2 linked regions of the Phreatobacter stygius genome follow. The protein of the gene in region 2 interacts with the protein of the main gene of each other region in a pairwise test. Links are inferred from orthologs where the notes say so. Each region holds a gene or a part of one and is shown on either strand. Other genes may lie near its edges.

The links.
Region 1: the proteins of E8M01_RS14930 (region 2) and dnaE interact in binary tests that used the Escherichia coli proteins (3 or more experiments, as listed by UniProt). The link is inferred for Phreatobacter stygius from one-to-one orthologs.

The regions. Positions count from the first base shown.
Region 1 is NZ_CP039690.1:7,227,105-7,244,059, forward strand. The notes cover bases 5,151-9,101. They hold dnaE (DNA polymerase III subunit alpha), read right to left. Parts: upstream 8,786-9,101; coding sequence 5,351-8,785; downstream 5,151-5,350. Other genes in these bases: E8M01_RS34320 (VOC family protein), read right to left, coding at 5,151-5,332. Also shown: E8M01_RS34280 (ETC complex I subunit), read right to left, coding at 145-450; E8M01_RS34290 (DUF192 domain-containing protein), read right to left, coding at 619-1,080; E8M01_RS34295 (cold-shock protein), read right to left, coding at 1,100-1,708; E8M01_RS34300 (SIR2 family NAD-dependent protein deacylase), read right to left, coding at 1,864-2,646; E8M01_RS34305 (VOC family protein), read left to right, coding at 2,685-3,146; E8M01_RS34310 (aminotransferase), read left to right, coding at 3,151-4,320; E8M01_RS34315 (GNAT family N-acetyltransferase), read left to right, coding at 4,428-4,916; more of E8M01_RS34320, read right to left, coding at 4,925-5,150; E8M01_RS34330 (hypothetical protein), read right to left, coding at 9,291-9,875; E8M01_RS34335 (AraC family transcriptional regulator), read left to right, coding at 10,119-11,084; E8M01_RS34340 (ABC transporter ATP-binding protein), read right to left, coding at 11,206-11,904; E8M01_RS34345 (lipoprotein-releasing ABC transporter permease subunit), read right to left, coding at 11,897-13,165; E8M01_RS34350 (hypothetical protein), read left to right, coding at 13,387-13,623; E8M01_RS34355 (polysaccharide deacetylase family protein), read right to left, coding at 13,651-14,691; E8M01_RS34360 (MFS transporter), read right to left, coding at 14,863-16,095; E8M01_RS34365 (AraC family transcriptional regulator), read left to right, coding at 16,224-16,955. UniProt on the Escherichia coli protein: DNA polymerase III is a complex, multichain enzyme responsible for most of the replicative synthesis in bacteria. This DNA polymerase also exhibits 3' to 5' exonuclease activity. The alpha chain is the DNA polymerase catalytic subunit.
Region 2 is NZ_CP039690.1:3,194,577-3,201,947, reverse strand. The notes cover bases 4-2,892. They hold E8M01_RS14930 (aminotransferase), read right to left. Parts: upstream 2,081-2,892; coding sequence 926-2,080; downstream 4-925. Other genes in these bases: E8M01_RS14925 (class I SAM-dependent methyltransferase), read right to left, coding at 2,184-2,892; E8M01_RS14935 (RrF2 family transcriptional regulator), read left to right, coding at 448-867; dut (dUTP diphosphatase), read left to right, coding at 4-327. Outside these bases: more of dut, read left to right, coding at 1-3; more of E8M01_RS14925, read right to left, coding at 2,893-2,894; E8M01_RS14920 (TIGR00645 family protein), read right to left, coding at 2,905-3,444; E8M01_RS14915 (HPr family phosphocarrier protein), read right to left, coding at 3,500-3,820; E8M01_RS14910 (PTS sugar transporter subunit IIA), read right to left, coding at 3,886-4,287; E8M01_RS14905 (HPr kinase/phosphorylase), read right to left, coding at 4,423-4,872; E8M01_RS14900 (sensor histidine kinase), read right to left, coding at 4,875-6,662; E8M01_RS14895 (response regulator transcription factor), read right to left, coding at 6,688-7,371. UniProt on the Escherichia coli protein: Shows aminotransferase activity with methionine and histidine as substrates, and to a lesser extent also with phenylalanine.

The sequences.
Region 1 (16,955 bases), 4.0 Mb from region 2 along the record:
AGGGCTCGAACCTGCGACCAACAGCTTAGAAGGCTGTCGCTCTATCCAGCTGAGCTACGGGACCGGATGACTCACTTGGCACGGGCCCCTATGGGCCCGCGGCAACGGCTTGGCAAGATCACGATCAGGATCCGGCCGGGAAACTCAATGCGTCCAGGCGCCCATGCGATTGAACTTGAAATTGTCGGAATAGGCGGCCAGCCGCCGCTTCGGCACCTCGGCCTCGAACACCTCGTAAGCGAGGCCGTTCTTTTCGGCATAGGCGATCGCCTCGTCCTTCGTCGCGAAGTCGAGGCGCAATTGCTGGCGCATATCGGTCGAACTGGTATAGCCCATCAGCGGCTCGACGGTGCGCGGCGTTTCCGGCTCGAAATCGAGCCGCCAGTCCTGGGTCTTGGCCTGACCGGACTGCATCGCGGTCTTGGCGGGTCGGTAGATGCGGGCCACCACGTGAAAGCCTCCCCAAGTGGGCCGGAAATGGTCGGGGCGACTGGATTCGAACCAGCGACCTAGAGTACCCAAAACTCTCGCGCTACCAGGCTGCGCTACGCCCCGACGTCCTCGCAATAGCCGAGCCTCCGGGCCGCGGCAAGCCACGGCGGCGATCCTCGACCATGCTCAGGTTCCAAAAAAGGGGTGTTCGACCAGATCGCCCGCGGACAGGCCGAGCCGGGCGGCCGTGCCGCCGGCAACCTCGAGCACGCCCTTGACCGGACCGGTCGAGGAAATCAACGCCTCGGACAACGGCGTGGTGTTTTCGGCGATGTGGCGAATGGTGCCGTCGGCGCGGATGAACATCATGTCGAGCGGGATATAGGTGTTCTTCATCCACATGCTCACCTCGGTCTCCGCCGGGCCGAAATCGAACAGCATGCCGCGACCATCGGCCAGGTCCCGGCGGAACATCAGGCCGCGTGCGCGCGTCTCGGCGGTATTGGCCAGTTCAAGTGCGAATTCGTGGCGTTGCCCGGACCGGGTGGCGATCACCAGCCGGTTCATGACGCCGCGCGCCAGCGCCAGGCGCGGCGCCACCAGGAAACAGGCCCCCGCGGCCAGCACCGCGCGGCGATCGATCGTCATGGATTGTCCCGTTCAGCGCTCAGTGCGAGGCCGGGAAAGCCGCCCCGTCGGGACGGACCTCGGCGGCCATCAGGCCTTTCGAGCCGTCACCATAACGCACCAGAACCCACTGGCCCGGTCGCAATTCCGTGAGCCCGTAGCGGCGCAGGGTTTCCATATGGACAAAGATGTCGGGCGTGCCCGGGCCGCGCGACAGGAAGCCGAAGCCGCGCAGCCGGTTGAACCACTTCACCTCGGCCCGTTCCAGCCCGCTGGTCGGCGTCACCGAGACATGGGTGCGCGCCGGCGGCATCTGGGAGGGATGAATGGCGGTCGAATCATCCATCGACAGCACACGGAAGGTCTGCAGGCCACGTTGCCGGGCGGTTGCCTCGACCACGATGCGCGCACCCTCATAGGCCGTCTGGAAACCATCGCGCCGGAGGCTGGTGACATGCAGCAGCACATCCGCCCCGCCGCCGTCGGGAACGATGAAACCATACCCTTTGGCCACATCGAACCATTTGATGGTGCCGGAAATCTCGACGAGATCTCCCGGCGCTTCCTCAATGGTCGTCTGGGCATCGACCCGCGCGTGAAGGTTGTTCTTGCCGCCCTGGCCGTCCGGATCCGAACCGTCCGACGTCATCACGCTCACCGCCGCTCTATTGGAACCGTTGGCCCCGGTCCCACCCCGCCTGATTCTCTAACAAAAGGATAACATCGCCCTTGCGGCAGCAAAGCCATAAAATGGCGCCACGTTCCAATTACGAACACATTTGGTGGATGCCGCGTTGCGATCGGTCAGTGAACGCCCGCAATCGCCAGATGTTCCATCAGCTGATCCAGCAAAGTGCCGATGTCGGCTGATATCACCAGGTCGGCGATCTCGTCGAGCGGTGTCGCCTCGCGGTTGATGATGACGAGCCGTGCGCCGCTGCGCTTGGCGGCCACCGGCAGGCCGGCCGCCGGGTGGACCACCAGCGAGGTTCCGATCGCGATGAACAGGTCCGCCTCGACCGACCAGTCGAGCGCCAGGCGCATCTTGTCCTCGGGCATGGCCTGGCCGAACGAAATGGTTGCAGCCTTCACCGGCCCACCGCAGGCCGTGCAGTCGGGCGCCGCGCCGCCGCCGGCGTCGAAGGCCGCCTTGACCCAGGTGAGCTCGTAGCGCCGCGCGCAGTCGAGGCAGGTCGCATAGGTGCCGTTGCCGTGCAATTCGACCAGCCGGTCGTCGGGAACCCCCGACACCTGGTGCAGGTTGTCGATGTTCTGGGTGACGATGCCGGCGAGCCGCCCTGCCCGCACCATGGCCGCGAGCGCCCGGTGGCCGCGGCCGGGCACCGCCGCCTTGAAGCTCTCGTCCATGACGAACTTGCGCCGCCAGGCCTCGGTGCGCGCCGCGCGGCTTGACACGAAGGCCTCGAACGGGATCGGCTTGTTCTTTGTCCACAGGCCGCCCGGCGAGCGGAAATCCGGGATGCCGCATTCGGTCGAAAGGCCCGCGCCGGTAAAGGCCAGCGCACGGCTGGATTGCCTGACGAGGCTTGCCAGATCGGTCGCCGCCGTCTTCAACTCCGCGTCCATTCTCAATCGCCCCTCACATCAGATCAAAGGGAGGTCGCATGCGCTACCTGCACACCATGGTCCGTGTCACCGATCTCGACCAGTCCCTCGATTTCTACTGCAACAAACTGGGTCTTGTGGAGGTTCGCCGCACCGAATCCGAGAAGGGCCGGTTCACTTTGGTGTTCCTGGCGGCCCCGGAGGACCGCAAGGGCGCCGAAACCGCTGGCGCCGCCTTCGGCAGCCGCGGCGCGCCGCTCCTGGAACTGACCTATAACTGGGACCCGGAAACCTATACCGGCGGCCGCAGCTTCGGCCATCTCGCCTATGAGGTCGACGACATCTACGCCACCTGCGACAAGCTCCAAAAGGCCGGCGTGGTGATCAACCGGCCGCCGCGCGACGGCGTCATGGCCTTCGTCCGCTCGCCCGACAACATCTCGATCGAGCTCCTGCAGAAGGGCGAAGCCAAACCGTCAGCCGAACCCTGGGCCTCGATGCCCAATACCGGCGCCTGGTGAGCCCTTGTTCGCCTTGAATCCCGATGTCGTCGATACCGGCACGCCGCCCATTCCGGCAGCGCGCGCCTGGATGACCCGTTACGACGGCGCGCATGGCGCGCCGATCGACCTGTCGCAGGCAGCCCCCGGTTCGGCCCCGCCACAGCCGCTGCTCGACCGGCTCGCCGCCGCCGCCGGCCGGCCCGACACTGCCCGCTACGGCCCGATCCTCGGCGACGATGCGCTGCGGTCGCGTTATGCCGCCGAGGTCAGCACGCTCTATGGCGGCCGGATCGCGGCTGACGACATCGCCATCACCGCCGGCTGCAACCTCGCCTTTCTCGCCGCCGTCCTGTCGGTCGCCCGGGCCGGCGATGCCGTGCTGCTGCCCTCCCCCTGGTATTTCAACCACCAGATGACCTTGAACATGCTCGGCATCGAGGCGCGGCCGCTGGCCTGCGACGCGGCAAGCGGTTTCGTGCCGGATCCGGCCGCAGCCGAAGCGCTGATCGATGCCCGCACCCGCGCCATCGTGCTGGTCACGCCCAACAATCCGACCGGCGCGATCTATCCGGAGGGCGTCATTGCCCGTTTCGCCGCGCTGGCGCGGGCGCGCGGCATCGCGCTTGTTATCGACGAGACCTATCGCGACTTCTTGGGCACCGGCGCCAACCGCGCTCATGGCCTGTTCACCGATCCGGCCTGGCGCGACACGGTGATCCAGCTCTATTCCTTCTCCAAGGCCTATGCGGTGCCCGGCCACCGGGTCGGCGCCATCACCGCCGGACCCGCAGCACTTGGCCAGATCCTGAAAGTCCTCGACAGTTTCCAGATCTGCCCGGCCCGGACGGCCCAAGGTGCGCTTGCCTGGGCGATCGAGGGCCTCAGCGACTGGCGCGCCGCGACGCGTGCCACCATCAATGCCCGGATCCAGGCGTTTCAGGCCGTCCTGCAGGCCTGTCCGGGCTGGACGATCTCATCGATCGGCGCCTATTTCGCCTATGTTCGCCATCCCTTCGGCGACGAGCGCGCCGAACGGGTCGCCGAGGCGCTGGCCACCGGGCGCGGCGTGCTCGGCCTGCCCGGCAGCTATTTCGGTCCGGCGCAGGAAGGCCACCTGCGCTTCGCCTTCGCCAATGCCGACGAGGCCGCCATCGCCACCTTGCCCGCGCGCCTGAAGGAGTTGCGGCTCTAGGCCGCCCTTCGGCCGACCGGCGGAGACGATCGCATGGCTGGAAAATCGACCGCCATTGACCGACAGTGCGACCATCCAGGCTGCGTCTGCGGACGGGAGGCGTTTTGATGCCGGTAGACGTGCGAGCCGCCACGGAGGCTGATCTCGACAGGCTCGTCGAGCTCAATCAGGTGGTTCAGGGTCTCCACGCCGCGCTCTATCCAGGCGATTTCAAGCCGACGGCCGATCCGGTCGAGATGCGGACATTCTTCGCGGCCCGGCTGGATGGACCGCACAGCGCCATCGGCATCGCCGAGACCGACGGCATCCCTGTCGGCTACGTCCTGTTCGACGTGCAGGTGCGCCCGGAAACGCCACTCACTCCGCCGCGGGCCCGCCTCTATGTGCAGCACATCGCGGTCGCAGCGGCGGCGCGTCGTCGTGGCGTTGCCGCGGCCCTGATGCGCTATGTCGAAGGCCGCGCGCTTTTTGAAGGCATCGACGAGATTGCGCTCGATATCTGGTCCGCCAATCTCGATGCGCAGCACTTCTTTGCCGCCCAGGGTTTCGCCGCCTTCAACGTGACGCTGCGCAAGACGCTCGCCGAACCGCGCTGAGGCCGCCGCTAGGCTGGCCCGCCCCAGGTGATCGTCACGGCATCGGCCGAACGGTCGGCCGGACCGTGATAGACCGCCTCGATATTGTTGCCGTCGGGATCAAGGAGGAAGGCGGCATAATAGCCGGGATGGTAGGTCCGTTCGCCCGGGCCACCATTGTCGGTGCCGCCCGCCGCCAGGCCGGCCTGGTACCACCGATCGACGGTGGCGCGATCAGCCGCCTGAAACGCCAGGTGAATGCGGCTAGATTGTTCGCCGACATCGACCCAGAGCTCGTCGGCATGGAAATGCTGGCCGCCGTCGGTGACCTGAATGCCCAGAACATCAAGCACGGCGGTGTAGAAGCGCTTGCTGGCCGCCAGATCGCGCGTTCGCAAATGCACGTGGTCGATCAGTCGTCCGCGTTTCAGCTCCATGGCCTTTGCCTCCTCGCCTCACATCTCCATCACCGCCTGGACGCCAGCCACCGCCTTGATGGCACCGGCGATCTGCGGCGAGACCGCGAAACGGCCGGGCAGCTTCACCTCGACCTCGCTTGCGGCATCGGGCAGGCGCAGCACCAGGCTGACCTCGCCGTCGCCCTTGGCGACCAGGCGCTTGGCGATGCTCTCGATCGCGCCCGGCTCCTCGACGAAAACCCGAAAACCCTTCTGGACCTTGATGGCCGCGGCATCCAGCGGTTCGACGGTGAGGAGCCGGACGCGCACGTCTTCGCCCTGCAGCTCGGCGCCGACCGACAGCAGCACCGCCTGCCCCGGCTCCAGGAGATCGCGATAGAGCGCCAGTCCTTCGGAGAACAGCACCGCCTCGTAATGGCCCGACGCATCCGACAAGGTGACGATGCCCATCTTGTTGCCGGTCTTGGTGCGCCGCTCCTGGCGCGCCGTCACCACCCCGGCGAGCCGGCCGGCGCTGGCGCCGCCGCGCACGCTGCGCGCGAAATCGACGAAGGGTTCGATCCGCAGGCGTTTCAGCGCCGCCTGATAGTCGTCGAGCGGATGGCCCGACAGGAAGAAGCCGATCGCCCTGTATTCCTCGTCGAGCCGGCGCGCCGGCAGCCAGGGTTCGACGTCGGGCACCCGGATCGCCGAAGCCCCGCCCGCGCCGAACAATTCGTCCTGGCCGATCAGCCGGCCCTCGGAACTGCGCTGCGCCTCGGCCAGCACCTGCTCGACCGCTGCCACCGCGCGCGCCCGGTTCGGCTCGAGCGCGTCGAAGGCACCGGCCGATGCGAGGTTTTCCAAAGTCTTGCGGTTCAGCGTCTTCGGGTTGATGCGCTGGGCGAAATCGGCAAGGTCGCGGAACGGCTCGTCGCCGCGCGCCTGGACGATGGCCTCGACGGCCTGCGTGCCAACCCCCTTCACCGCGGCCAGCGCATAGAGCACCCGCCCCTCGGCGACGTCGAAATGCACGCCGGAGCGGTTGACGCAGGGCGGCTCGAGCGTGATGCCGAGCCGGAGCGTCTCGCGCCGGAATTCCGACAGCTTGTCGGTGTTCGACAATTCCAGCGTCATGGAAGCGGCCATGAACTCGACCGGATAGTTCGCCTTCAACCAGGCCGTGTGATAGGATACCAGCGCATAGGCGGCCGCGTGGCTCTTGTTGAAGCCATAATCGGCGAATTTCGCCAGAAGGTCGAAAATCTCGTCGGCCTTGGCCTTGGCCATGCCGCGTTCGGTGCAGCCGGAGACGAAGCGCTCGCGCTGCTTGTCCATCTCGGCCTTGATCTTCTTGCCCATGGCGCGCCTGAGCAGATCCGCCTCGCCGAGCGAATAGCCCGACAGGATCTGGGCGGCCTGCATCACCTGTTCCTGGTAGACGATGATGCCGTGGGTTTCGGCCAGCACCTGCTCGAGCAGCGGGTCGGGATACTCGGCCTTTTCCTGGCCGAGCTTGCGCGCGCAATAGACCGGGATATTGGCCATCGGGCCCGGCCGGTAGAGCGCCACCAGGGCAATGATGTCCTCGAAGCGGCTGGCCTTCATCTCGACCAGCGCCTTGCGCATGCCCTGGCTTTCCACCTGGAACACGCCGACCGTCTCGCCCCGCGCCATCATTTCATAGCTCTTGGCGTCGTCGAGCGGGATGGTGGCGAGATCGACCGCGATGCCGCGCAGCTTGATCAGGTCGATCGCCTTCTGCAGCACGGTCAGCGTCTTCAGGCCGAGGAAGTCGAACTTCACCAGGCCGGCCTGCTCGACCCATTTCATGTTGAACTGGGTGACCGGCATGTCGGTCTTGGGGTCTCGGTAGAGCGGCACCAGTTCGACCAGCGGCCGGTCGCCGATGACCAGGCCCGCGGCATGGGTCGAGGCGTGGCGGTTCAGGCCTTCGAGCTTGACCGCGATATCGAACAGGCGCTTGACCACCGGCTCTTCGTCGCGCGCGGCCTGCAGTTTCGGTTCGCCCTCGATCGCCTTGTCGAGCGTGATCGGCGCCGTCGGGTTCTGCGGCACCAGCTTGCACAGCTTGTCGACCTGGCCATAGGGCATTTCCAGCACCCGGCCGACGTCGCGCAGCACGCCGCGCGCCTGCAAGGTGCCGAAGGTGATGATCTGGGCGACCTGGCTGCGGCCGTAACGCTCCTGGACGTAGCGGATCACCTCGTCGCGCCGGTCCTGGCAGAAGTCGATGTCGAAGTCCGGCATCGACACGCGTTCCGGGTTGAGGAAGCGTTCGAACAGCAGGTTGAAGCGCAACGGATCGAGATCGGTAATGGTCAGCGCATAGGCGACCAGCGAGCCGGCGCCCGAACCACGGCCCGGCCCGACCGGAATGTCGCGCTGCTTGGCCCATTTGATGAAGTCGGACACGATCAGGAAGTAGCCCGGGAACTGCATCTTCTCGATGATCGAGAGCTCGAAATCGAGGCGGTCCTCGTAGGTCTTGACGGTCAGGCCCTCGGCCGGCCCATGGGCGGCGAGCCGGCGCGCCAGGCCTTCCCGCGACTGCCGGTTGAGCTCGGCCACTTCATCGACCGGCTCGCCACCCGGCTCGAGCGAAAAGCGCGGCAGGATCGGCTTGCGCGTGCGCGCCCGATAGTGACAGCGCCGGGCGATCTCGATCGTGCTGTCGATCGCCTCCGGCAGATCGGCGAACAGCGCGACCATCTCGGCCTGCGTCTTGAAACGGTGGTCCGGGGTGAGGTGTTTGCGTTCGGGATCGGCCAGCACCCGGCCGCCGGCGATGCAGCCGAGCGCGTCATGGCTCTCGTAATCGGCGGCGCTGCCGAAATAACATTGATTGGTGGCGACCAGCGGCAGGCCGCGGCCATAGGCCTCGGTGATCAGCGTCGGTTCGACCGCCCGCTCCTCGTCGAGCCCGTGGCGCTGCAGCTCGACATAAAGCCCATCGCCATAGATGGCGGTCAGCCGGTCGAGCCGGGCGCGCGCGAGATCGCTCTGATTGTCGCGCAAGGCCATGTCGATCGGCCCGCGCGGACCGCCGGTCAGGGCGATCAGGCCGCCGGCATGGCGCTGCAAGGCCGCCAGGCCGACGCTCGGGTCGCCGACATCGGTGCTCTCCATGAAGGCCATGGAGGTCAGTGCCATCAGGTTGCGATACCCTTCTTCGCTCATCGCGAGCAGCGCGATCCTCGGCTTGATGCCGCCGAGATTGGGCCGGCGCGGATCGACCTCGCGGTCGGCGAAATCGACGCCCAGCGTCAGTCCGGCGATCGCCTGGATACCGGCGCCGGCCAGCTTGTCGGACAGTTCGAGTGCCGCGAACAGATTGTTGGTGTCGGTCACCGCCAGCGCCGGCATGCGGTCGGCTGCGGCGAGCTTGGCGAGCTTGGCGATGCCGAGCGCGCCTTCGAGCAGCGAGAAGGACGAGTGGACGCGCAGATGTACGAAACGTGGTGGAGCCACGGTCGTCCCTCCCCTTGGCAGTGAGTCTTGGTCACCACCAGCTTTGCCCCGCGCCGCGGCGGCGATCAATCGCCACTGACGCGAAGCTCCCCGCACTTCACAAGCCGCTTGCATCGCGGCCGTCGATAGCGGGCGAATGGCAAGCCGATCAGAGGCCCTGGATTGCCTGTGCCCAGACCGCGACCATGCCGGTGAACAGTCCGAGCGCGGCGAGCGCCGCCATGTCTTCGATGAATGTCCGCACCATCAGTGCCTCCTTCGTCATCCGTTGACCCAGCGATCATGTTCGCAATTTGTTCTCACGACAAGTCATGAGAACAAACAAGCAACCCATGTGGTGAACAAAAACTTCCGCCGGTGCGGCAAGAGGATGTCGGCGCGCTGATGAGACCGGAGCCCGGCGCGTTGGCTGCTGCCTGCGCCTCGACCCTTCCGGATCGACCAGTATGAAAAGCACACGCCACGACAAGGTGTTGGACCATCGTGCGGAATCGCATTGACAGGTTCAGCGCCGGCTGTAGGTGCCGCTCATCTGGTTCTCCGGATCGACCAGCCGCAGCGCCTGTTGGCCGGGCGCGCCGGGGTCGGCGACCAGTTGCCAGGTCAGCGCGCGCGGCGCGAGGTCGCGGGCCTCCAGGTTCCAGGTGCCGGTCAGATCCGGCCGGCAACCGTTCGACGACGTGTAGGTGCCCGACCGCGTCAGGAAGACCAGCGTCGGGCCATTGACCTTGATCGTGCCGCGCTTGCGCGTCAGCGTCCGGATCTGGCCGCAGCCCTCGACGCGCGACGTCTCGACCAGCGCATGTTCGGCCTGCCCGTCGGCTCTGATGGTGAAGGACATGCTGCCGCCGCTATCAGGAGAACAATGGCCGAGCGGGTTGCAATAGTTCCCGATCGCCACGCTGAAGGCCCAGGCGCCGACGAGATCGGCCGGAACGGCCCGATCCGGCACCCCCGTGGCGCGCGCGGCCTGGATCGCGCCGGCCCGGTCCGGCGGCCCGCCGACCCCGAGGAGCCCGATCAGCAACGCCTTGGCGAGTGCCGCCGGCGGTCGGCGCCCGGATGCCCCGGTCCCTCGTCTCCCTGTCACCACGGCCTCGCTTCCCTGGAGGCGTCGCCGGCCTCCTCCCTGGCGCCTGGCGGCAGCCCATCGCGGAGATCGGGGCGCCATTGTTGCAATGACGACACGGCCCGCGTGCCGAAGGCTCGTCGGGCTGAAATGCGCCTTGGCTTCGATACCGCCGGCTTGGCGCTGATCCGCGAGCACCCTAAATAGGACCGGTCGGCCGGACTTGGGCGCAGCGGAACATCGATACGGACAGGACGGCCCTGAATGGACGAATGTGCATCCTTCGGATTCTCGACCCGCAATATCCCGCCGGCCGAGCGCATCGACGTGCTGCGCGAGGTCTATGGCCGGGCCATCCTGCGGGTTGACATCGAGTCGCTGGATGACGATCCGTGCGACATCGAGGTGCAGCTCCGCTCCATGCCGGAGCTGAGCTTTGCGACCGGCACCGCCGCGCGGCAGCGCTGCGCTCATCCGACGGGACTGGCCGACAGCGACGACCTGATCTGGCTCGCCGCCCTGTCCGGCGGCGGGGTCATGCGCCACCGCGGACGGGAGGCCGAGATCAGCGGCGGCGACGCGATCATGACGACGAGCGCGGAAGCCGGCAGCTTCACCTACCGTTCCGACCTGCGCTTCCTGAGCCTGCGCGTGCCGTCGCGCGTGCTGGTGCCGATGGTCGGCGACCTCTCGGGCGTGCTGATGCGCACTTTGCCACGTGACCTCGAGGCACAGCGCCTGCTCATCGGCTATCTCGGGATGCTCCAGGCCATGGACATGCCGTCGGGCCCTGCCCTGCGCCAACAGGTGGCGACCCATGTCCACGACCTCCTGGCGCTCACGCTCGGCGCCAACAGGGATGCCGCCGAAACCGCCAAGGCGAGAGGCTTGCGGGCCGCCCGGCTCGATGCCGTCAAAGCCGACGTCACCAGGCGGCTGGGCGACCCCGGCCTGTCGGTCGAGGCCATCGCCGCGCATCACGGCATTTCCGAGCGCTACGTGCGCAAGCTGTTCGCGGCGGACGGCTCCTCGTTCTCAAACTTCGTCCTGGCCGAACGTCTGGCGCGCGCCCGCCGCATGCTGACCAACCCGCGCCTCGCCGGCCGGTCGATCAGCACGATCGCCTATGATGTCGGCTTCGGCGACCTGTCCTATTTCAACCGCTGTTTCCGCCGCCGTTTCGGCGGAACGCCGTCGGATATCCGCAAGGCTTCGAATTCGGGCGATTGAGACGGCGCTTTTCGCTTCGTCATGGCCGTTGGCTTGTCCCGGCCATCCACGTCTTCCTCGGTCAAGACGATGCGTGGATGGCCGGCCCAAGGCCAGCCATGACGAGCGGGATGGTGACAGCCTAAAGCTCGACCACCAGGCCGTCGCGAATGGTGACGCGCCGGTCCATCCGCGCCGCGAGCTCCATGTTGTGGGTGGCGACCACGGCCGCCAGGCGCGAGGCGCGCACCAGCTGCGTCAGGGCCGAAAAGACATGGTCGGCGGTTTTCGGGTCGAGATTGCCGGTCGGCTCGTCGGCCATCAGCAGGCGCGGCGCATTGGCCACCGCCCGGGCGATGGCGACACGCTGCTGCTCGCCGCCCGACAGTTCCGCCGGCCTGTGGTTCAGGCGCTCGGCAAGACCGAGATAACCGAGCAGTTCGCCGGCCCGGGTCTTGGCTTCCTTCTTGGTCAGCCCGCGGATCATCTGCGGCAGCATGACGTTCTCGAGCGCGGTGAACTCCGGCAGCAGGTGATGGAACTGGTAGACGAAGCCGATCTCGGTGCGGCGGATGCGGGTGCGATCGCTGTCGGCCATGCCCGAGGTCGCGACGCCGCTGACATAGACCTCGCCGGCGTCGGGCGCTTCGAGCAGGCCGGCAATGTGCAGCAGCGTCGATTTGCCGGTGCCCGAGGGCGCGATCAACGCCACGCTTTCGCCGGGCCAGACCGCGAATTCCGCGCCCTTGAGGATATCGAGCGCGGCTTCGCCCTGCTTGTAGCTGCGCTCGACGGCCTTCAGCCAGAGCACCGGCGGTTCTTGTTCGGTCGTTTCACTCATAACGCAGCGCCTCGACCGGATCGAGCTTGGCGGCCCGCCACGATGGATAGAGCGTGGCCAGGAACGACAGGACCAGCGCCATGATCAGCACGGAAAAAGTCTCGCCGGTCGACATGTCGGCCGGAATATTGGTCAGGAAGCGCACGGTCGGGTCCCACAAGGTCGTGCCGGTGACCCAGGAGACGAATTCCTGGATCCTCTCGATATTCAGGCAGACCAGCACGCCGAGCGCGAAGCCGGCGAGCGTGCCGACCACCCCGATCGAGGCGCCGGTGATCAGGAACACCCGCATGATCGAACCGCGCGTCGCCCCCATGGTGCGCAGGATGGCGATGTCGCTGCCCTTGTCCTTGACCAGCATGATCAGGCCCGAGACGATGTTCAGCGCCGCCACCAGCACGATCAGCGTCAGGATCATGAACATGACGTTGCGCTCCACCTGCAGGGCCGAGAAGAACGTCGCGTTGCGCTGGCGCCAGTCGACGAAGAAGGTCGGCCGCTCCACCGCCGCCGAGGCCTCCCGCCGGTAGCGGTCGACCTGGTCGGGATTGTCGGTATAGACCTCGATGCTGGTGGCGTCGCCGTCGCGGTTGAAATAGGCCTGCGCCTCGGCGAAGGGCATGAACACGAAGGCCGAATCATATTCGGTCATGCCGACCTCGAAGATCGCCACGATCGGATAGGCCTTGATCCTGGGCGTCGTGCCCATTGGCGTCGAGGCGCCCTTGGACGAGACCAGGGTGAGCATGTCACCGAGCCTGAGGGAGAGCTGGTTGGCCAGCCTCTGGCCGACCATCACGCCCTCGGTCGTATCGAAATCCTCAAGGCCGCCCTGCTTGATGCTGGACGAGATCAGCGGCAGGCGCCGGAGATCTTGCGCCCGCATGCCGCGCACGATCACGCCGCCGCCGTTGAACGGCGAGGTCGCCAGCGCCTGGCCCTCGACGATCGGCGCCGCCAGCCGGATGCCGGGCACCCGCATCAGGCGCTCGGCGACCTCGGCATAGTCGGTCAGCGGCTGGTCGATCGGCTGCATCACCATATGGCCCTGGACGCCCAGGATCTTGCCCAGCAGTTCCTTGCGGAAGCCGTTCATGACCGCCATCACGATGATCAGGGTCGCCACCCCCAGCATGATGCCGATGAACGAAAAGCCGGCGATCACCGAAATGAAGCCTTCCTTCCGTCGGGCGCGCAGATAGCGCAGCGACAGCATCCATTCGAAGGGCGAGAAAGGTCTTGTTCCGGTTTGATCTGACATCGTGCGTTCGGTTTGGGCGAACCGCGGGCGCGGCTGCGTCCTGCACAAACTATCTGATTCAGGCCTTCTCGCGACCGCCTTCAGGCGGTTTTTCCAAAGCCCATGAAAGCCGCGGCCGATTTGCCTCCGGTTTCAGTTTGAAATTGACCGCTTCGGGCCGGGATGTAGCATCACCGCGCCATTCCCCTATGCCTCTTGGGACATCACGCGAGGGACCGAGCATGGCCGTCATCCAGCGAGAATTTTACCGCAGCGCCCGCGGCCCGTCGCCGGCCGACGAGGATTGGTGGGCACTGATCCTTGATCGCGCCAGCGGCCGCCTGTTCGTGCGCCACGAATGGCAAGCGACCCGCCACGGCGGCGTCGACGACTTCGAGATGGCCGAATTCCTGAAAGACGAAGGCGCCGCCCAAACCGCCCTGGTCGACAGCCTGTTCCGCGTTCACGCCGACGCCTAGCGGCTCAAACCCGGCTATTGCCTCGGTTCAGGCCGCATTGACCTTGCGAAACCGGTTGAAGAAGGCAAACGGCGCGCCGGACAACAGCACGTCGAAATAGCGCAACGACTGGAAATGGCCGTTGAGCGAAACCCTGGGCAGCGCGGTCAGGTGATCGCGATGTTCGGCGAAGATCAGTCCGGGCCGGGTGGTCACCGCGGTCTCGAAGCCGAGTTCGCGGGCCAGCTGGAATTCCCGTGGACCGGCCGAGGTCGGGTCGCCGACCGGATAGGCAAAGTGTTTCACCGGCCGGCCGAGCCGCGCCTCGATGATCGCCTTCGACTGCTGCATTTCATTGCGCGCGGTCTCGGGCGGAAATTTCGCCAGCATGTAATGATTGACCGTATGGGCGCCGAAGGTGACCAGCGGATCGGCCGCCAGCGTCTCGATCTCGTCCCAGGTCATGCACAGCTTGCGGCAGGTGTCGCGGAAGTCGAGGCCGTGGCGGGCGGCGAGATCGCGCACATAGGCGCGCAGCTCGGTCTCTGGCAGCGAGCGCAGCCACCAATAGATCTCCTGGTAGGCCTCGCGTTTGAGCGCCGCGGTCGAACAGTCGAAATGCACGACCTTGCCGGCGATCAGCGCCACCACCGCCCGCTGGGTGCGGATCGTCTGCTCCAGCACCAGCCACCACAACTCGCCGCGCTGTTCGGTGAAAGCTGTCGGCAGATAGATCGCAAACGGTGCCCCGTGGCGCTTCAGGATCGGATAGGCGAATTCCAGGTTGTCGCGATAGCCGTCGTCGAAGGTGAAGGCGACGAAGGGCCTGCCGTCATCACCTTCGGTCAGCCGGCGGCCGAGCTCGTCGAGCGTGACGATGTCGAAACCGCGCGCCCTCACCCGCTCGACCACGCTTTCGAGAAATTCCGGCGTCACCTCGAGCAGGGAATTGGGCGCGAAGTCCTGCCGCTCCCGCGGCCGGACGTGATGCAGCATCAAAATCGCGCCGATCCCGCCGAAGACCGGGCGCAGCACCCGATGCGCACCGGTGAAATACAGCGTTTCGAGACCCGCCTTGTAGGCGGACATCCGGATCCCGCTCATGGCGATGCATCAATCCTCTGGCCGGCCGCGCCGATCGCGCGGCAATTCCTCCAGCCACCATGCCGGCCATTGATTGAGATTTGGTAGTACTGCTTACATTCAGAAACATTTCGCGCGCATGAGTTGCAGCTGGCGGAGGCTGCCTGTTCGAGGCCTTCAGGCCGCCTGGACTTGGGCCCCCTTGGCCCGCGCCGCCTCCATGTCGGGCAGGAACACGGTCAACAGGCCCACCAGCGGCAGGAGCGAACAGATCCAGTAGACATATTCGATGCCCCTGACATCGGCGACGGCGCCCAGCACGGCGGCGCCGATGCCGCCAATGCCGAAGGCGAAACCGAAGAACAGGCCGGCGATCAGCCCGACCTTGCCGGGCACCAGTTCCTGGGCGAACACGATGATGGCCGAGAAGGCGGAGGCCATGATCAGGCCGATCAGCACGGTCAGCACCGCGGTCCAGGCGAGACCGCCGGCATAAGGCAAGGCCAGCGTGAACGGCAGCGCGCCCAGGATCGATCCCCAGATCACCAGCTTGCGGCCGAACCGGTCGCCGATCGGACCGCCGACAATGGTGCCGACCGCCACCGCGCCGAGAAACAGGAACAGCAGCAATTGCGAGTCGCGCACCGAGACGTCGAATTTCTCGATGAGATAGAAGGTGTAGTAGCTCGTCAGGCTGGCCATATAGACATATTTCGAGAACACCAGGACACCGAGCACGGTCAGCGCCAGCACGACCTTGCGGGTCGACAGCGCCAGCGCGGGCACCGCGACCGACCGCCCGGCCGCGGCAACGCGATGCCGGCTGTACCAATTGCCGACCTGCCACAACACCAGCATCGCGACCAGCGCCGCGATCGAGAACCAGGCGATGCTGGCCTGGCCCTTCTGCAGCACGATGAAGGCGGCCAGCAGCGGTCCGATCGCCGAACCGACATTGCCGCCGACCTGGAACAGCGACTGGGCAAGGCCGTGCCGCCCGCCGGACGCCATGCGCGCCACCCGCGAGGCTTCGGGGTGGAACACCGCCGACCCCAGCCCGACCAGCGCGGCGGAGATCAAGAGCAGCCAATAGTGATGGGCGACCGCCAGCAGGATCAGGCCGACCAGCGTGAAGCCCATGCCGACCGACAGCGAATAAGGCTGCGGCCGCTTGTCGGTATAGAGGCCGACCAGCGGCTGGAACAGCGACGCGGTGACGTTGAAGGTGAGCGTCAGCAGGCCGATCTGGCCGAAATCCAGCCCGAAATCAGTCTTCAGGATCGGATAGATGGCCGTCAGCAGCGACTGCATCATGTCGTTGAGCAGGTGGCAGAAGCCGAGCGCGGCAATGACCTTGAAGGCGGTATTGTCCGCGGCCGTTGGATCGGCCGTCGTGGCGGATTGGGTCACGGAATGCTCCATCGTCGAACGCTAGGGGGCCCGGCGGCCGGAGCGCGGGCGTTTCGAGTGCAGGATAGCGCTTGCGGACTGACCTGCTTGCGTGATCTGGTCTAGTTCTTTCGCGACTGGGCCAAACCGTGGACCGCCCCAAACGAGACCTGCTCCCGCGCCCCGGCCTCGACATCGACGGTCAGCGGCGCGCCTGGCTGGAGAGCACCGATGGCCATACCATCGCGCTCGCCAGCGACTATCCCAGGGGCTACCTGGTCAACAAGCACCGGCATTCGCGCGCCCAGCTGCTTTACGCGCTGGCCGGCGTGGTCACCGTCTCGACCGGCATCGGCCGCTGGGTCGTGCCGGCCGGCCATGCCTTGTGGATCCCGGCCGGCATCGAGCACGCGGTCGAAATGCTCGGCCGGGTCAGCATGCGTTCGGTCTATGTCATGCCCGGCGCGATCGGCGGCCTGCCCGAGGGCATCCGGGTGGTTGCCGTCACCGACCTGATGCGCAGCCTGGTCGTCGAGGCGGTCACCTTGCCGCTCGAGCATGAGCCGATGAGCCGCGCCGGCCTGGTCATGGCGCTGATGACGCTGGAAATTCCGCGTTTGCCGGAACGGCCGCTCGGTCTCGCATTTCCGGCCGAGCCGCGGCTCGCCATGCTGTGCCGGCGCTTTCTCGAACACCCCTCGCCCCATGCCCGCATCGATGAATGGGCGGACCAGCTCGCCATGAGCCGGCGCGCCTTCACCCGCGCCTTCCGCCGCGAAACCGGCTTGAGCCTGTCGGCCTGGCGCCAGCAGGCTTGCCTGTTCGCGGCCCTGCCCCGCCTTGCCGCCGGCGAAGCGGTGACCAGCGTCGCCCTCGATCTC
Region 2 (7,371 bases):
CTCGCGCCACGCGCCCGGGCCGCCGTTCCGACCGGGCTGACCCTGGCCATTCCGGAAGGTTTCGAAGGCCAGGTGCGGCCCCGCTCGGGCCTGGCGCTCAAGCACGGCATTACGGTTGCCAATGCTCCCGGCACGATCGACGCGGATTATCGCGGCGAGGTGAAGGTCATCCTGATCAATCTCGGCGAGGAGCCTGTGACAATCCGCCGCGGCGAGCGCATCGCCCAGCTGGTCATCGCGCCGGTGACCCGTGCGACGCTGATTCCAGCTGATACATTGGATAAAACATCTCGCGGTTCCGGCGGTTTTGGTTCGACCGGGCGTTAAAGCACGACCCCTGCGTTGCAATCACAGGTCGTATGCAAAACTTGCCTATTCTGAGTCGGGCAACATGTGCTCACCTTACGCTAAGGGAAATCGACGTTAGCCCTCGACGCTGAGGTTTGCATGTCCGTCCTGTCCCGCCGCGGTCGCTTAGCCATAGCGGCCGTCGTCGATATCGCGATCTACGGCCGCCAGGCGCCCGTGGCCGCGAAAGCTTTGGCGCAGCGGCATGCCTTGCCGCCCCGCCATCTGGAGCCCCTGCTGCAGGGCCTCGTCCGCGCCGGCATCCTGAAAGGGTTGCGCGGGCCACGCGGCGGCTACGATATTGCCCGCGACCGTCGCAAGATCAGTTGCGGCGAGATCGCGCGCGCCGTCGCCACGGCCAGCGAGGACGAGCCCGAAGAGATCGCGCTGCTGGTCACCACCGTGGTCGAGCCGGCGATCGCCGAGGCCGAACGCCGGTTCTTCGCCGAGCTCGACAGGATTTCGATCGCCGAGCTGTGCGCCACTGTCGAGGCGCAGCCGTCGCTGGCAGTGGCCTGAGCCGGGCCGGATCGCCTGCCGGGATTTTGCCGGCAGGTCGCTGGTCGGCCGCCAGGGTTCAGGCGGCGCGCGAGAACACCTGGGCAAGCCGCTCCAGGGCGCCGTTCAGGGTCTCGTTCTTCTTGGCGAAGCAGAAGCGCACCACCGAGGTGACCGGCGTCTGTGCATAAAAGGCCGACACCGGGATCGCCGCGACGCCATGCTCGGTGACCAGCTTGCGGCAGAAGGCGACGTCGTCGGTAATGCCGGCGGGCGCGAGATCGATATTGATGAAATAGGTCGCCGCGCTCGGCAGGACCTCGAAACCGGCGCCGGCAAGCCCGGCCGCGAACAGGTCGCGGGCCCGCTCCAGGTCGGCGCGCATGCCGATGAAATAGTCGTCGTCCTTGGCCAGCCCATAGGCCACCGCAGCCTGAAGGTTCGGCGGCGTGGTGAAGGTGAGGAACTGGTGAGCCTTGGCCAGCACTTTCAGAAGGGCCGGCGCGGCCGCCACGAAGCCGACCTTCCAGCCGGTCAACGAGAAGATCTTGCCGGCCGAGCCAATCTTCACCGCGCGCTCGCGCAGGCTGTCGACGGCCAGCACCGAGACGTGCCTGGCGCCGTCGAAGATCACATGCTCCCAGACCTCGTCGGAGACGACGGTTGCGCCGAAACGTTCGCAGAAGCGGCCGAGCAGCTCCAGGTCCTCGCGCGGGAAGACCGAGGCCGAGGGATTGAGCGGATTGTTGAACAGCACGACCTTGGTCCTGGCCGAGAAGACCGCGGCGAGATCGGCTTCGTCGAAACGCCAGTGCGGCGGCTTGAGCGTGACGAAGCGCGGCACGCCGCCGGCCCGGCGCACCAGCGGCAGATAGGCGTCGTACATCGGCTGGAACAGCACGACCTCGTCGCCCGGCTCGATCAGCGCGAACAGCGCGCCGGCGATCGCTTCCGTCGCGCCCGAGGTGATCATCACCTCCTGGTCGGGATCGAGCTTCAGCCCCTGGAAGCGGGCATAGTGGGTGGAGACCGCCTGGCGCAGCTCCGGCAGGCCCATCATCGGCGGATATTGGTTCCAGCCCGAGACGACGGCCTCGGCGGCTTTCTGGCGCACGTCGGCCGGCCCCGGATCGTCGGGAAAACCCTGGCCGAGATTGATCGCGCCGGTCTCACGGGCGAGCTGCGACATGACCTCGAAAACGGTGGTGGGGATATCGGCGAAAATCGGGTTCATGAGAGCACCGGAACCAAGATCGTTCGTTTGGACGAACGGGGTGATCGGTATGCAGAAAGGCCGAAAAAGAGTCAATTCACCGGCATGGCCGGAAATTCGACGCTTAGGACGGCCGCGCGACGAAGGTCATGCGGTGCGGCGTCAGGCCGAGATTGACCTGATAACGCTCCGCCGCAAAACCGTGCTCGGCGAACAGGCCGAGCATGTCGGCCTGCGAATAGGTCGACAGGCCCAGCTCGCTGCGGATCTTGCGATAAGGCGAGATGGCGGTGGCGGCGAGGCCGGCGATTGCCGCGAACAGGAAGCCGTGAGCGGCGGCGTTGCGCAACAGCGAGCCGACATCGGCAACGATGCCGGTATCGGGCGAAATGACGTCGGCGATGACCAGCCGGCCCGATGGCTTCAGCTTGGCCCTGAACCGGTCGAGCAGGGCGCCGAGATCGGCGCGCGTCAGATATTGGATGAGCGAACTGACCATGATGAGATCGGCCGCGTGATCGGCCAGCACGCTGTCGAGCTCTTCCGGCAGCACGCTTGCAATGACATCCGGCAGGCCACCGAAATGGTCTCTCAGCCGGGCAACCACCGAAGGCGCGCCGTCGCACAGGACCAGGCGCCCGCAGGCCTGGGCGATCCGACCGGCCTCCAGCGCTTCGCCGCAGGCATAATCGAGCACCACCGCATCCGGCCCGGCGCCGGTTTCGGCGAGATGGCGGAGAATACCGTCGGCGATCGCCTTGTAGTGGACGGCCTTGTGCGTCGCGTTCACGTAGATCGCGTGTTCGCCGTCCCAGAAAGAGCGCCAATCGGTCATCGCGGCCTCGTCAATGCGAGGGACCCGTCAATCTGTCCGACAGCGCAAGGAACACGCCCGAGGTGACGAAGACCACATGGATGAGCAGCAGCCAGGTCACGTCGCGGTCCGTCATGGCGCCGATATTCATGAAGGCCTTGAGCAGATGGATCGCCGAAATGGCGACGATCGAGGCCAGAAGTTTGAGCTTCAGCCCCGAAAAATCGATCATGCCCATCCATTCCGGCCGATCGTCCTCGTGCACGTGGTGCATTTTGGAGATGAAGTTCTCATAACCGGAGAACACCACCATGATCACCAGATTGCCGGCCAGCGACAGGTCGACGAGCGTCAGGATGCCCAGAATGACATCGGACTCCTTGGCGGTCGGGATATGCATGACCAGATGCGCCAATTCGCGCAGGAAGGTGATCACCAGAAGCGCCAGGCCAATGATCAGGCCAATATAGAACGGCGCCATCAGCCAGCGGCCGGCGAACAGGAATTTCTCGATGCCACGCGCGCCGATCGATGGGGCGACGCGGGTCGGGGCGGGCGGCGTTTCGCTCATCCAGGTTTTTCGCACGGGCCTTCCGGCCGGGCAAGGGCGCGCGGCCTGAACGCTGCTATTCGCCTTCGCCGAACCGGTCGGCGACCAGGACGGCAATGGCGTCGATGGCTTCCGAGGCCTCACGGCCGGTCGCCCTGACGGTGATCGAGGTGCCAATGCCGGCGGCCAGCATCATCAGGCCCATGATCGAGGTGCCGTCGACGGTCTCGCCGCAGCGGGAAACGCTCACCGCGGCATCGAACCGGTCGGCGCAGGCGACAAATTTGGCCGAGGCGCGGGCATGCAGGCCGCGCTTGTTGAGAATCGGCACCTCACGGACGATCTCGCCCTCGGCGGCCGGCGCATCCGGCGGACAGTCGGTCTCGTTATCCGCCATCGGAAATCCCCTGCTCCTCCGTCGGCGCCTGCAGACGCTCTCGCCTTGTCGTCCACCCGCATCGCTCAATGACCCGCAAGCACGCGGCTGGCGATGTTGATATATTTGCGGCCCGCCTCCTGGGCGTGCAGCACGGCTTCCTGCAGCGGCTTCTCGCCGCGCACGGTGGCCAGCTTGACCAGCATCGGCAGATTGATGCCGGCGATCACTTCGACCGCACGGCCGTTCATGACGGAAATGGCCAGGTTGGACGGTGTGCCGCCGAACATGTCGGTCAGCACGGCCACACCGTCGCCGGTATCGACGTGATCGACGGCCGCGATGATGTCGCGACGACGCTGATCCATGTCGTCATTCGGCCCTATGGCCACCGTTTCGACCTGGCGCTGTGGTCCCACCACATGTTCCATGGCGGCGCGGAACTCGATGGCGAGTTGACCATGCGTGACGATGACGAGACCGATCATCCGGCACTCCGCGCGCCAAAACTTGCGCGCAATATCACGAAAGAGGCGGATATGATCACCATGTTACCGGCAAGCGCAAGGCCCACCGTTGCGAACGATTGCAGATTGGTGCGCCGCAGCAACACTGGCCTCATGTCATCGCCTCCCTTGCAATAGCGAGAGCACAAGCGGCAGCGGATCGCAACCCGGGGCCACGGGAAGCCGCGACACTATGACGCCTTCGACGACGGTCTGCAGCGCCAGGGGGTCCGGCATGCGGGCCGCATCGCCGGCATCGAGATCGACGACCAGACCGACCACCGCCATGGCCTCGTAGGCACAGGCCATCACGCCCCGGCCGCGCTCTTCGACCAGGCCCGCGATCGGCTGAGGTGCGCTGACCAGCAGCCGGCCGTGAGCCGCTTCGAGGCGGACCCGGTCGTCGGCGACAAGCCTGGCGAAAGCCAGCCCGCCGGAGCGCCCCGCGTCGATCAGGCCGAGCACCAGGCGCGACTTGCCGGCGCCCGAAGCGCCGCGGATCAGCACGGCCTTGGCGCCAACCAGGACGGCGCTTGCGTGAACCGTGCGGCCGGCGCTTTCTGGCATCGTCAGACCGCCGGCAGGCGCACGACGAAGCGGGCACCGAGGCTGGTCGGTTCGCCCTCGTCGTCATCGGGACCGGGCCGGTTCTCGGCCCAGATGCGACCGCCGTGGGCCTCGATGATCTGCCGGGAAATGGACAGGCCGAGGCCGGAATTCTGGCCATAATCCTGGTGCGGGCGATCGGTGTAGAAGCGCTCGAAGATGCGCTGCAGCGCATCGGGACGAATGCCCGGGCCGTCATCCTCGACGGTGATCTCGACGGCGCCCTTCAGCTTGCGGGCGGTGACCCTGACCTCGCCGCCGGCAGTCGAGAACGAGCGGGCATTGTCGACCAGATTGGTGACGACCTGGCTGATCCGGCTGTCATGGCCCGGCACGACGAAATCTTGCGGCCGGCCACCCTCGAAACTCAGGGAAACCTTGACGCCGTCGGCACGCTTGACCTCGTTGGCGATGGTGACAAGCGTGCTGAGCAGCTTGGCGACATCGACCTTGGTGGCCTCCTGGCGTTGCAGCTCGGCATCCAGCCGGCTGGCATCGGAAATGTCGGTGATCAGCCGGTCCAGCCGCCTGACGTCGTGCTGGATCACCTCGAGCAGGCGCGATCGCGAGGTGTCCGACTTGGCGAGCGGCAAGGTCTCGACCGCCGAGCGCAGGGAGGTCAGCGGGTTCTTGAGTTCATGGGCGACATCGGCGGCGAAGCTCTCGATCGAGGCGATGCGCGCATAAAGCGCGTCGGTCATGTCGCGCAGCGACCGCGACAAATGGCCGATCTCGTCGCGGCGGTGGCTGAAATCGGGGATTTCCTCGCGCGAGCGATGGTGGCGGCGCACCTTCTCGGCGCCGTCGGCAAGCTTGCGGACCGGGCCGGCAATGGTTCGCGCCATCAGGATCGACAGCACCACCATGACGAAGGCGGCGACCAGGAAGACGCGCAGCACCTGGAACCGCTCGGCGTCGATCACCGCGTCGATCTCGCCGCCCTGGGTGTTGAGCAGCAGCACGCCGAGCACGCCGCGGAAACGCTGGACCGGGATCGCTACGGAAACGATCACCTCGCCGCGGTCATTGACCCTGACCATGCTGCCCTTCTGGCCGCTCAGCGCCTGGGCAACCTCCGGATAGATCTTGCCGTTGCGAAAGCCGACATCGCGATAGATCGGGAAATCGCCGCCGCCGCGCAGGAAGCGGCGGACCTCGTTCCACCATTTCTCATAAAATGGCGGCTTCTGGCCGATCGGCGGCAGGTCGAAGGTCGAGATATCACCGCGGCCATAGAGGTTGCGGCTGTCGAGAATGAGATTGCCTTCGCGGTCATAGATGCGCGCCTGGGTCTCGGTTGGCCCGGTCAGGCGGCGCAGCACCGGGGCGACACGCTCGGGATTGATCGGGAATTCCAGGAGCGCGCTCGGATCGTCGACCGAGGCGCCGGAGCCGCCGAGCTGCATCTCGAACAGCTTGTCGGGATCGATCGGAATGACCGAGCCGTCGACCGCGGCGGATGCGGCAATGGCGCCGGCGATGATCTCGCCCTGCACCAGCAGGCTCTGCGCCCGCGACTCGATCAGGCCGGCGCGAAACTGCGACAGCCAGAGAATGCCGGAGACCAAGGCCACCAGCCCCGCCAGATTGAGCAGCACGATGCGGCGGGTGAGGCTGGAGAACGACCGGTTCAGCACCGCGCGCATGCCGCGCGCGAGCACATGGACGAGCCGGGTCCAGGGCCGCCCGGACCGCATGTTCAAGGCCACGGGCGAGCCTTCAAGAGCAGTTTGCGGCGTCCGATCGAGCATGAGCGTTGCAGCGAGGCGGTCCGCCTCACTCCTTGAAGCGGTAGCCGACGCCGTAAAGCGTCTCGATCATCTCGAAGTCGTCATCGACCACCTTGAACTTCTTGCGCAGGCGCTTGATGTGGCTGTCGATGGTGCGGTCGTCGACATAGACCTGATCGTCGTAAGCCGCATCCATCAGTGCGTTGCGGCTCTTCACAACGCCGGGACGCGTGGCCAGGGCCTGCAGGATCAGGAACTCGGTGACGGTGAGCGTCACCTGATGGCCGTCCCAGGTGCAGGTATGGCGCTCCGGATCCATGCGCAGCTTGCCGCGCTCCAGCACCTTGGCGTCGGTCTTGGCTTCGGCGGCCGGATCCTTGGCCTGGGCACGACGCAGCACCGCCTTGACGCGCTCGACCAGCAGGCGCTGCGAGAACGGCTTCCGGATGAAATCGTCGGCGCCCATCTTCAGGCCGAACAGTTCGTCGATCTCCTCATCCTTGGAGGTGAGGAAGATCACCGGCATGTCGGTCTTCTGGCGCAGGCGGCGCAACAGCTCCATGCCGTCCATGCGCGGCATCTTGATGTCGAGGATGGCGAGGTCCGGCGGCGACTGCTTGAATCCGTCGAGCGCGGAAGCCCCGTCATTGTAGGTCACGATCCGATAACCTTCGGCTTCGAGCGCGATCGCGACCGAGGTCAGAATGTTCCGGTCGTCGTCGACGAGTGC